2 regions of the Pseudoalteromonas sp. MEBiC 03485 genome follow, and region 1 is predicted to be linked to the other one. Evidence: predicted binding sites of a transcription regulator. Region 1 holds the regulator's gene; the other holds the start of a gene.
The links. Region 1 encodes NrdR, which represses ribonucleotide reductase genes. Its sites were predicted from a motif close to AAACACNANATNTNGTGTTT; they were not measured.
Positions count from the first base shown of each region.

Region 2: nrdA (class 1a ribonucleoside-diphosphate reductase subunit alpha) is a predicted target of NrdR. The motif match lies at 4,042-4,061, and genes of this name have one in related genera.

Region 1 is NZ_SGBT01000001.1:55,316-61,517, forward strand. Features, by position in the region: gene ribBA (bifunctional 3,4-dihydroxy-2-butanone-4-phosphate synthase/GTP cyclohydrolase II) at 1-316, opposite strand, end outside; gene EVU92_RS00265 (riboflavin synthase) at 358-1,011, opposite strand; gene ribD (bifunctional diaminohydroxyphosphoribosylaminopyrimidine deaminase/5-amino-6-(5-phosphoribosylamino)uracil reductase RibD) at 1,016-2,155, opposite strand; gene nrdR (transcriptional regulator NrdR) at 2,158-2,607, opposite strand; gene glyA (serine hydroxymethyltransferase) at 2,716-3,972, opposite strand; gene EVU92_RS00285 (hypothetical protein) at 4,264-4,632, shown strand; gene thrC (threonine synthase) at 4,665-5,948, opposite strand; gene thrB (homoserine kinase) at 5,967-6,202, opposite strand, start outside.
Region 2 is NZ_SGBT01000001.1:2,614,761-2,620,962, forward strand. Features, by position in the region: gene EVU92_RS12030 (YaeQ family protein) at 1-183, shown strand, start outside; gene yfaE (class I ribonucleotide reductase maintenance protein YfaE) at 180-452, opposite strand; gene nrdB (class Ia ribonucleoside-diphosphate reductase subunit beta) at 452-1,582, opposite strand; gene nrdA (class 1a ribonucleoside-diphosphate reductase subunit alpha) at 1,653-3,938, opposite strand; gene EVU92_RS12050 (HAD-IA family hydrolase) at 4,331-5,005, opposite strand; gene ubiG (bifunctional 2-polyprenyl-6-hydroxyphenol methylase/3-demethylubiquinol 3-O-methyltransferase UbiG) at 5,005-5,715, opposite strand; gene gyrA (DNA topoisomerase (ATP-hydrolyzing) subunit A) at 5,892-6,202, shown strand, end outside.

The sequences.
Region 1 (6,202 bases):
GAGCACGATCAGCTGCAGAAATACCTGTCGTTACGCCTTTCGCCGCTTCAATAGACATGGTGAAGTTAGTCGAAAAAGCAGCACCATTATTTTTAACCATGAGTGGTAACTCTAACTGTTGACAACGCTCTTGTGTCATAGTTAAACAAATTAAACCACGGCCATGCGTTGCCATAAAGTTGATGGCATCTGCACTGATATGCTCTGCTGCGATGATTAAATCGCCTTCATTTTCTCTGTCTTCATCGTCCATTAAAATAACCATTTTACCGGCTTTAATGTCATCGATAATTTCTTGCGCGCTGTGTAAATTCATAATATGCCCATGAGAGTATTATTAATAGTGACTATCTTTGCTTATTTAATAAAGCCAGCTTGTGCTAGCAAGCTCATTGATATGTCTGAACGGGAAGGTTGTTCGGCCCCTTTTATTAGGCGCTCTAAATAGCGAGCAATCTGGTCAACTTCTAAGTTCACCTGAGTACCCACCTGAAATTCTGCAATCGTTGTTTGTTCAGCGGTATGCGGAACAATAGTAAGCTTAAAGCGGTTTTGTTCGACCTCATTGACCGTTAAGCTAATGCCATCAATACATACCGAACCTTTGTACGGAATGTATTTCATTAAATCATTGTCTGTACTTAACCAGTACTCTGTTGCACGGGCATTAGGACTGATACTTTCTACAGTCGCAATACCATCAACATGACCTGATACTAAATGCCCGCCTAGGCGAGAAACGGGTTGCATGGCTTTTTCGAGGTTGACTGTTTGTCCTTTTTTATAATGCGCAAACCCAGTTAAGCTGATTGTTTCGTTAGATAAGTCAGCACTAAAACCATCGCTATGTTTAGCGACAACCGTTAAACACACACCATTAGTGGCAATACTGTCACCGAGCTTGACGTCTTTCATATCCAAATTAGTGCTTTGAATACGAATAGCCAGATCGCCTTGCTTTTGTGTTAGTTCAACAATTTTACCTGTTGCTTCAATAATTCCAGTAAACATAGTGCTACTCTTTATTTTTCAATTTTTGTGGCTTGCTTTGCTTTGTAGCTGTTAAGCGAATATCGTCGCCAATCATCACTGTATCAGTAAAAGTCAGTTCAGTGATATCACTCATCACGGTAACTTCTGCAAAGTTTAGTAAGCTTTTGCCCATATCACCTATTAACTTAGGGGCAATATAAACGATGTATTCGTCAATTAAATCCTGCTCAGCAAACACCCCTGCAAGGGTCGCTCCTGCTTCGAGCCATATCTGATTAAATTGTAGTTCAGCAAGACGCTTTAAAACCGCGGATAAATCAACTTTATTATTAACTGCTGGTACAACTTCGTGTTTAACAAAGTGAGGCCATTGATGTTGTTTATCAAGCGATGTAGTGAAAATAATCACCGGACTTTCAATGCTAAATAATGTAAGTTCAGGCGTTAACCTATTTTGTGAATCAATAATCACTCGAGTAGGCTGGCGCAAAGGCAAGGATGTAGGCATAGCAAATGGCAGTTCATCAACGCGCACATTGAGTTTTGCATTATCAGTAATGACTGTGTCAGCCCCCGTCAAGATAGCGCAACTTTGCGCACGATATGCTTGCACATCTTGGCGCGCTTTAGGACCAGTAATCCATTTACTTTGACCATTATTTAGCGCGGTTTTGCCATCTAAACTACAGGCCATTTTACAAGTCACATATGGTACCCCTGTTTCCATACGCTTTAAAAAGCCTTTGTTTAGGTCACGCGCTTGTTGCTCAAGTAAACCGGATGCCACTGAAATACCAGCATCGGCTAAAATCTGTAGACCACGACCACTCACCGCAGGGTTAGGATCGACCATGGCAGCAATAACCTTACTGACACCAGCTGCTTTTAAACCTTCGGCACAAGGCGGAGTGCGTCCATAATGACTACAAGGCTCTAAAGTTACATATGCTGTGGCGCCTTTCGCATTGTCGCCAGCCACAGCCAAGGCATTTACTTCAGCATGGCCCTGCCCTGCTAGTTGATGAAACCCTTCACCGACTATTTCGCCATCTTTAACCAGTACACAGCCAACATTAGGGTTTGGAGTCGTGGTAAAACGCCCTTGTTTAGCAAGCTCAATGGCACGCGCCATATAAGCAATATCAAGCTCTGTGAATGACATAGTTAATCACCTAAACGAGCGATTTCTTCACCAAACTCGCGAATATCTTCAAATGAACGATATACAGATGCAAAACGCACATAGGCCACTTTGTCGAGTTTCTTCAGTGACTCCATGATGCACTCGCCAATTAAATGGCTAGATATTTCACGCTCACCAGTAGCACGAAGTTGAGATTTAATAATGTTAACGACTTCGTCGACCTGCTCAGTGCTAACTGGGCGTTTCTCTAAAGCGCGATGCAAGCCATTGAGTAACTTATCTTCGTTAAATGGTTCGCGACTACCGTCTTGCTTAATCACTCTTGGCATCACAAGTTCAGCGCCTTCAAAGGTGGTAAAGCGCTCATGGCATTCGTTACATTCACGTCGACGTCTAACTTGGTGACCACCGCCAACAAGTCGAGAATCAATTACTTTGGTATCTTTTGCGGTGCAAAAAGGGCAATGCATAGGGTTCAACTTCCGTTTATAAAAAACAAAAAAAGGCCGCTTACTAAGCGGCCTTTATAATAGCAAAAAACAACGCTATTGTTATCTTAATTACGGTTTAACCAGTAATTAAGCGTAAACTGGTAATTTTTTACAGATAGCTTTAACTTTCTCTTTTACTTCTGCTTGTACAGACTCATCGTTGATGTTGTCTAGTACGTCACAGATCCAGCCTGCAAGCTCTTTTGACTCAGCTTCTTTGAAACCACGGCGAGTAATAGCCGGAGAACCAATACGAAGACCAGACGTTACGAACGGTGAACGTGGGTCGTTTGGTACTGAGTTTTTGTTAACAGTGATGTTAGCGTTACCTAGTGCAGCGTCAGCATCTTTACCTGTGATATCTTTGTCAATTAGGTCAAGAAGGAATAAGTGGTTGTCTGTTTTACCAGAAACAACTTTATAGCCACGCTCTTGAAGTACTTCAACCATAGCTTGAGCGTTCTTAACAACTTGTGCTTGGTACGCTTTGAACTCTGGCTGTAATGCTTCTTTGAAAGCAACCGCTTTAGCAGCGATGATGTGGCATAAAGGACCACCTTGACCACCAGGGAAAACAGCACTGTTTAGCTTTTTGTAGATCTCTTCATCACCACATGCAGAAACGATTAGACCGCCACGAGGGCCTGCTAATGTTTTGTGAGTTGTCGTAGTAACAACGTGTGCATGAGGAATTGGGCTTGGGTATACACCCGCTGCGATAAGACCAGCAACGTGAGCCATATCTACGAATAAATATGCACCAACTTTATCAGCGATTTCACGGAATTTAGCCCAGTCAACAACGCCTGAGTATGCAGAGAAACCAGCGATGATCATTTTTGGCTTATGCTCTAATGCAAGTGCTTCAACTTGAGCGTAATCAATTTCGCCAGTTTCGTCATTTAGGCCGTATTGAATTGCATTATACGTTTTACCAGAAAAGTTAACGTGTGAACCGTGAGTTAAGTGACCACCATGAGCTAAGCTCATACCTAGTACTGTATCATGCGGCTGAAGAAGAGCTTGGAAAACAGCTGCGTTTGCTTGTGAACCCGCATGCGGTTGGACGTTAGCGTAATCTGTGCCGAATAATTCGTTTGCACGATCAATTGCTAGTTGCTCAACAACGTCAACATGCTCACAACCGCCATAGTAACGTTTGCCTGGGTAACCTTCAGCGTATTTGTTGGTAAGCTGAGAACCCTGCGCTTCAAGTACGCGTGGGCTACAGTAGTTTTCAGACGCGATCAGTTCGATGTGCTCTTCTTGACGAGCCGTCTCTTTAGTGATGGCTGCAAATAACTCTGGATCGAAATCCGAAATATTCATGCTACGTTCTAACATGGGGTCTCCTAAGGCAACGTGTATGGTGTTTTTTGAAGGCTGTATTGTACGCTTAAAACGCACTTTTGCCTATCTTGTAAAGATGAACATATTTAAACAGGGATTGAATTTATTTCACAGTGTTTTAATAATGATATTTTTTTATTGATACATAAAAAAAAATTATAGATTTAAAATATTACATATATTTTTAAAATGTCACTCTAGATAAAATTATCAACGCTTTATTGCGTTTCAATAGAAGCGAACTAAGCTTATATTCCTAGTCAATATCAAGGATGGTATAAGTACATGTTAGCTAAACCTATATATGAATTAGTCCCCTACGGATACTTCTTTCTCGGCATGAGCTGCATCACATTAGCAAATAATTATGTACCAACATTAATTGGTGTAACTTTATTTTTATTAGGCGCTAACATTTGGCGAATGCGCTCAGAAGCTAGAAGAACAGATCATATAAGCCAGCGAGTTAAACAAAAAAAGTCCAACTACTACTATGAATTTAAACCATTTATTATTTTTATTTCGGCTTTCACTTTGATGCAATGGACACAAAATGAATTAGTCTCAGTGATCAGTATTTTGCTATGTATTGCTGCGGTGGTCATTTTATGCATGCGAGTTTTAAACCGTCATAGTCATTCATTACTTCATTAAAAAAGAGCGGCTTCGCCGCTCTTTTTTTAGTATTAAGCTAATTTATTTAGCAGCTCTGTTCGAAGCAATTGATAATCAAACTTAATATCTTCAGCCAAACACTGCTTTGCCAATGCATCAGCAAGCGGTTTTGGCATTGGCAGTTCAATGTCTAAAATTTGCTCTACACTGTCTTTGAATTTAGCAGGGTGTGCGGTCGCTAAAAATATACCTGCACTACCGTCAGCTAGATTTTCTTTCAAGCCTTGATAAGCAATTGCAGTATGAGGTTCTGCGATATAGCCAGTCTGATGAATTTTTTTCATCACCTCTTTTGTTTCTTCTTCACCAACACAGCTTGAATAAAAGTCATCATAGCTAAACCATTCGTTATCTAGCATAAATTGAACGCGTGGCCAGTTATTCGGTTTACTCACATCCATTGCGTTCGATAAAGACTCAAGTGTGTCATTTGGCGCCCACTCTTTATTTCGCAAGAAGCGTGGCACAGTGTCGTTTTGATTAGTTGTGGCACTTAATTTAGCAACAGGCATTCCAAGTACAGCACCAATCATCGCCGCACATACATTACCAAAGTTACCACTAGGTACTGAGATATGCGCTTTACTACGCTGCTCTTTTGGTAATTGCGCAATTGCTTCAAAGTAATAGCATACTTGCGCAACTAAACGACTGATGTTGATTGAATTCGCTGAGTTTAAACCTAGCTTTTGTTTAATTTCATCGTCTAAGAAAGCTTGTTTTACCATACTTTGGCAGTCATCAAAGCTACCATCAACGGCGTAGCAGTGAATGTTATTACCTAAAGTAGTGAATAGTTTTTGCTGCGCTAATGATATTTTACCTTTTGGGTATAAGATCACGACATCTATATTTGGCTTGTTATAAAATGCATGAGCAACGGCTGCGCCAGTATCGCCCGATGTGGCCGTTAAAATAGTGACTTTTTCGCCTTGGTTAAATTGGGCAAGACACTCAGCCATAAAACGACCGCCAAAGTCCTTAAAAGCAAGCGTTGGGCCATGAAATAACTCCAAACAATAAATGTCTTTTTCAACTTTTACCAACTTCACATCGAAGTTAAAAGCGTTTTGCACCATCTGTGCGACGGTATCAGCAGGTAATTCATCACCAATTAAGTGCGATAAAATCTTACTACTCCGACTAACAAAGTCCAAATCTAATAAAGAATCAATGTCTTGTATTGGCGATAGGCTATCAGGGAAGAACACACCTTGATTACGGCCTAAACCCGTTTTTACCGCTTCCACAAACGACACCTGTTGTGTTTCATCTTTTAAATTATGTAATTGCATGTTTATTCCTTAAATTCTTTAAAGCTGTCGCGTGCCAAGTTGATCAAGTTGGCAGATATGGCAGAAGCCCTGCTCATTAATGTAATTATCATTCAGCCACGCTGCACACTTTTGTGCAGCTTCAAGACTCTTACACACGGTAAATAATGTTGGCCCAGCACCTGAAATACTGACAATTTCAGCGCCAAGCTCTGGTAAAGCACTTTTCGCTTCGACAAAGCCTTGAATAAGCGGTGCACGATACGGTTCGGCTA
Region 2 (6,202 bases), 2.6 Mb from region 1:
AATGAACATCAGTTGGAGCTGATCAGTAATGGTCATTTAATTGCGTTTGATGATAACTTCATTGAGCAGTTGGCGAGTCATTTAACTAAAAATCTACAGTGGGATGTTACAATTGATCAGCAAATGGTGAGTGTCTCTGATAAAGAAAATTTCTACCAAACTAGCGAGCTTGTATGGCATTAAAGCTCAAGTTTTACTTTTCCATTGGGTTTACTACAACATAGTAATACTTCACCTGCCCGCACAAACGCGAGTGGCTCTTGATTATAACTCACATCACCTTCGACTAATTTAGCACGGCATGCGCCACAATAGCCTTCACGGCATTGGTAGGGGACATCTATTTTGTGTTGTTCTAGGCATTCAAGGAGAGATGAACAGCCAGAATCAAATTCAAGATTCTGGCTGTCTGTTCCTGCAAGGATAACCTCTGCAGTTGTGTTTGAGCTCATTACAGGTCGAAGTCACCAAAGTCAGATGCATCAACTTGAGAGTCAATTTGACCTACAAGGTAAGAGCTAATTTCAGCTTCTTGTGGGGCAACTTGAACATTGTCAGATACTAACCAAGAGTTGATCCACGGAATAGGGTTACTCTTACTTTCGAACTGTGCTGGTAGGCCTACTGCAGTCATACGGGCATTAGTGATGTATTCAACGTATTGACATAAGATATCTTTGTTCAGACCAATCATTGAACCATCTTTGAAAAGATACTCTGCCCAATCTTTTTCTTGCTCAGCTGCTTCAACAAACATCTGAATCGCTTCTTCGCGACATTGTGCGGCAACGATGGCCATTTCTGGATCGTCTTTACCTTCTTGCATAATGTTTAAGATGTGTTGTGTACCAGAAAGGTGTAGAGCTTCATCACGTGCAATTAGCTTGATAATTTTCGCATTACCTTCCATTAATTCACGCTCTGCGAATGCAAATGAACAGGCAAAGCTAACATAGAAACGGATAGCTTCTAGAATATTCACCGACATCATCGCAAGGTAAAGTTGCTTTTTAAGGTCAAATAAACTGACTTTAACCTCTTCACCGTTGATTACATGTTTTCCTTCACCGTAAAGGTTGTAAACAGAAATCATGTTGATTAAATCGTCGTAATATTTAGTAACGGCATCAGCACGCTCGCTGATTTTCTCGTTGCTTACGATATCATCAAAGATAAGCTCAGGAGATTGCGTCACGTTACGAATAATGTGTGTGTATGAACGGCTGTGAATCGTTTCACTAAACGCCCATGTTTCAATCCACGTTTCTAACTCAGGAATAGACACAATTGGTAGTAACGCAACGTTAGGTGAACGACCTTGCACACTATCAAGTAAAGTTTGATATTTTAAGTTACTTAAAAAGATGTGCTTTTCGTGATCTGGTAATGCTTGGAAGTCAAGACGGTCTTTACTTACATCAACCTCTTCAGGACGCCAAAAGAACGAAAGTTGCTTTTCGATTAGCTTTTCGAAGATAGGGTACTTTTGTTGGTCGTAACGTGACACGTTTACCGTTTGGCCGAAAAACATCGGTTCTTGTAATTGGTTATTATGATTTCGGCTAAAAGTTGTATAAGACATAGTGATTTCTCAAAAAACAGTCAGGACAAAGCGGGCTAATGAGCCCGCTTTTGTTATGTTATTAATTTAATTAGATTTTACAAGCGCCGCCTGCACAACCGTCATCTTCTACCTCTGGTGTTAACTCATCTTGAGAGTCTGATGCACCATCACGTGTATTGTGATAGTACAGAGTTTTAACACCGAGTTTGTACGCAGTCAGTAGGTCTTTTAATAGCACCTTCATAGGTACTTTACCGCCTTCATACTTAGATGGATCATAGTTGGTGTTTGCAGAGATCGTTTGGTCAACGAATTTTTGCATAATACCAACAAGCTGTAGGTAACCATCGTTTGAAGGAATATCCCACAGTAGCTCGTAGTTATCTTTCAGATTTTCATAATCTGGAACTACTTGCTTTAAGATACCATCTTTACTTGCTTTAACGCTGATATGACCTCGTGGTGGCTCAATACCATTTGTTGCGTTAGAGATTTGCGATGATGTCTCTGAAGGCATAAGTGCAGATAACGTAGAGTTACGCATACCATGCTCTTTAATGCTTTCGCGTAATGAATCCCAATCTAAGTGAAGAGGTTCATCACAGAACTGATCTAGGTCACGCTTATAAGTATCTGTTGGCATAATGCCTTGAGAATACGTTGTCTCGTTAAACTTAGGACACGCACCACGTTCTTTCGCTAACTCATTTGATGCTTTCATTAGATAGTATTGAATAGCTTCAAATGTTTTGTGAGTTAGGGCATTTGCGCTGCCATCTGAGTAACGCTTACCGTTCTTCGCTAAGTAGTATGCGTAGTTAATAACACCAATACCTAGCGTACGACGACCCATCGTTGCGTTTTTAGCCGCAGGAACAGGGTAGTCTTGGAAATCAAGTAAGTTATCAAGAGCACGTACAGCAAGCTCTGCAAGTTCTTCTAATTCATCAAGTGACTCAATTGCGCCTAAGTTAAACGCTGAAAGCGTACAAAGAGCAATTTCACCTTCTTCGTCCATTACATTGCTAAGAGGCTTAGTTGGTAATGCAATTTCTAAACATAGGTTAGATTGACGAATTGGCGCAACAGTCGAGATAAACGGGCTGTGCGTATTACAGTGGTCAACGTTTTGTAAGTAAATTCGACCTGTGCTCGCACGCTCTTGTGCAAACATTGAGAATAACTCAATCGCTTTAATACGTTTTTTACGAATTGACTCGTCTTGCTCGTACTTGATGTATAGCTCATCAAACTTCGCTTGATCTTCAAAGAACGCATCGTATAGACCCGGAACATCTGATGGGCTAAATAATGTGATGTAATCATCTTTGATTAAACGGCTATACATTAATTTGTTGAACTGCACACCGTAGTCAAGGTGACGTACACGGTTATCATCAACACCACGGTTGTTCTTTAGAACTAATAAATTTTCAACTTCCAAATGCCAAAGTGGGTAAAACAGCGTAGCTGCGCCGCCACGAACACCACCTTGTGAACAGCTCTTAACAGCAGTTTGGAAGTGCTTATAAAATGGAATACAACCTGTATGGTACGCTTCGCCATTACGAATAGGGCTACCAAGCGCACGAATGCGACCCGCATTAATACCAATACCAGCACGTTGCGAAACATATTTAACGATCGCAGATGATGTCGCATTAATAGAGTCTAGGCTATCACCACATTCAATTAGTACACATGAGCTGAACTGACGTGTAGGCGTACGAACACCTGCCATAATTGGCGTAGGTAACGAAATTTTGAAGGTAGACACCGCATCATAAAAACGCTTGATGTAATCAATACGCGTCTCTTTTGGATAATCAGAGAATAAGCTTGCAGCAACTAAGATATATAAAAACTGTGCACTTTCGTAAATTTCACCAGTAACACGGTTTTGAACTAAATACTTACCTTCAAGTTGCTTTACAGCAGCGTAGCTGAAGTTTAGGTCACGGTTGTGATCGATGTAAGCATCTAACTCGTCAATTTCTTGCTCGGTATAATCAACCAAAAGGTGTTGATCATAACGTTTGTCTTCAACTAATTTCGTGATGTGATCATATAAGCGTGGCGGCTCAAATTGACCGTATGCTTTTTTACGTAAATGGAATACAGCTAAGCGAGCAGCTAGGTATTGGTAATCAGGCGTATCTTTAGAGATCTGATCAGCTGCAGCTTTGATGATTGTTTCATGAATGTCATCGGTACGAATGCCGTCATAAAATTGAATATGAGATTTTAATTCAACTTGTGAGACAGACACATTCTCTAGACCTTCTGCGGCCCAAGCGATCACGCGATGGATCTTATCTAGATCAAGTGACTCTTTACGGCCGTCACGTTTGCTTACAGATAGCTGTTGGTTCATAGTTTTGCCTGTATTCCTTGGGAAATTATCGTTGTAAAGACAAAGGTATTCTTTATGTAATTATTATTATTCAATACCAGGGTGAACTAATTGAATAACATTTAGCCACAATATCTGGTGTTGTTTAAATTGCAGATCACAAGATAGTGTGGTCTGCGTTGTTTTGCAAGGGATAGAATTGCCCCATTTTGTGGATAACTATTGGATAAACGTATTGTGTTAGTAACCATTAACCTTTGAACATTCATAGAAGACGAAATTTGTAGAAATCAACAAAAGATCCAGAAAATTTATCGTTTTTAAAAATAAATTTTGACTGATTTTTTTATCATCAAAGAATGCTCAAAAGTGAATCAAATCACAATATATGGTGTTTCATCTATCAAATAACACTATATATGGTTAAATCCATCAATGGGTGTTTGCCAATTGAAATCCGCTTGCCAGTCAAGAGCAGCATCAACACTGGGTATGTAACCCCATAACGCCGTTGCACTATACATATTGGCAGCTTTTGCAGCTTGAATATCACGTTCAGCATCACCGATATATAAACAGCGACACGGATCAACGTCTAAGATCTCAGCTGTGTGTAAAAGTGGATCGGGAGATGGTTTTGAAACAGCTAATGTATCGCCACTTACTACCGCCATCGCTTTACTCAAAGAGGGTATAGCTTGTACTAAGGGCTCAGTTAAAAAGCCGGGCTTATTAGTCATAATGCCCCACTTAATATTGTTTTGCTCAAGTGCAATTAAAAGCTGCTCGATGCCATTAAAGCATTTACTGTGTACAGCGATATCTTCGGCGTAGTAATCAAGAAGCTGTTGGCGCAAAGCGAGTTGTTCAAGTTCTGGCCATTTATCACCAAAGCCTACTTCTAATAATGCATTTGCACCATTAGAAGCAGCAGGGCGATAAACATGTTCAGCAACAGGGGCCACATTGGCATCTGCTAACACGCGGTTTAATGCACCACCTAAGTCATCCGCAGTATCGAGTAGAGTGCCATCTAAATCAAAGATAAAGGCATCAAAATCGATAGAGGGTGTTTGCACACCACTCATCACGCTAGTTTCTCAAAGTGCAGGATGTAATTAACACTTACATCATCGTTTAAGCTGTACTGCTTAGAAAACGGATTATAGTTAAGACCTGTACTGGCGCGTACTTTTAATCCCGCTTCTTCAGCCCATGCAATAAGCTGTGCAGGTTTAATGAATTTTTTATGGTCATGGGTACCTTCAGGTACCATTTTCAATAGCTTTTCAGCACCAACAATGGCAAACAAATAAGCTTTTGGTGTTTTATTTAATGTTGAAAAGAATACATCGGCACCAGGTTTAGCAAGTTCTGCTACAGCGCGAATAATAGAAGCGGGATCTGGAACATGCTCAAGCATTTCCATACACGTCACAACATCAAAGCGAGCAGGGTGCTCAGCAGCAAATTGCTCTGCAGGTACTTTTATATAATCAACAGGCACGCCTGTTTCTAAACTATGTAACTTAGCAACGGTTAATGGCTCTTGGCCCATATCAATGCCAGTTACTTTAGCGCCCATACGGGCCATGCTTTCACTTAAGATGCCGCCACCACAGCCAACATCTAAGGTTTCCTTATCAAATAAGCCGCCCACTTTATCTGCGACAAAATCCAAGCGAAGAGGATTTATTTCATGAAGGGGTTTGAACTCTCCGTCGCGGTCCCACCAACGTTCTGCGATGGCTTCAAACTTTGCAATTTCTGCATTATCTACATTTTGATGCTCGGTCATAAAAAACTTCCTCGTTAATCTGAGGCCATTATATAGGGGTAAATTAATAAATCGCAAAGATTTAGCGCCTGTAAATCTAAATAAATTGTGATAGCATGGTCAGGAAATAATAACTAAAGCTCTTAAGACGGCGATTTGCCTCTTAATGAGTCAATACTGAAGGAATGTGAAATCAAATGACTGATCTCGCCAATGAAATTCTGCCAGTCAATATTGAAGATGAATTAAAAAATTCTTACCTTGATTATGCCATGAGTGTAATCGTAGGTCGTGCATTGCCAGACGTACGTGACGGCTTAAAGCCTGTTCACCGCCGCGTTTTGTTCGCAATGAACGAACTCAATAATGATTGGAATAAACCTTACAAGAAATCAGCACGTGTTGTTGGTGATGTAATCGGTAAGTACCACCCACATGGCGACAGCGCGGTATATGACACCATCGTTCGTATGGCGCAGCCTTTCTCATTACGCTACATGCTTGTTGA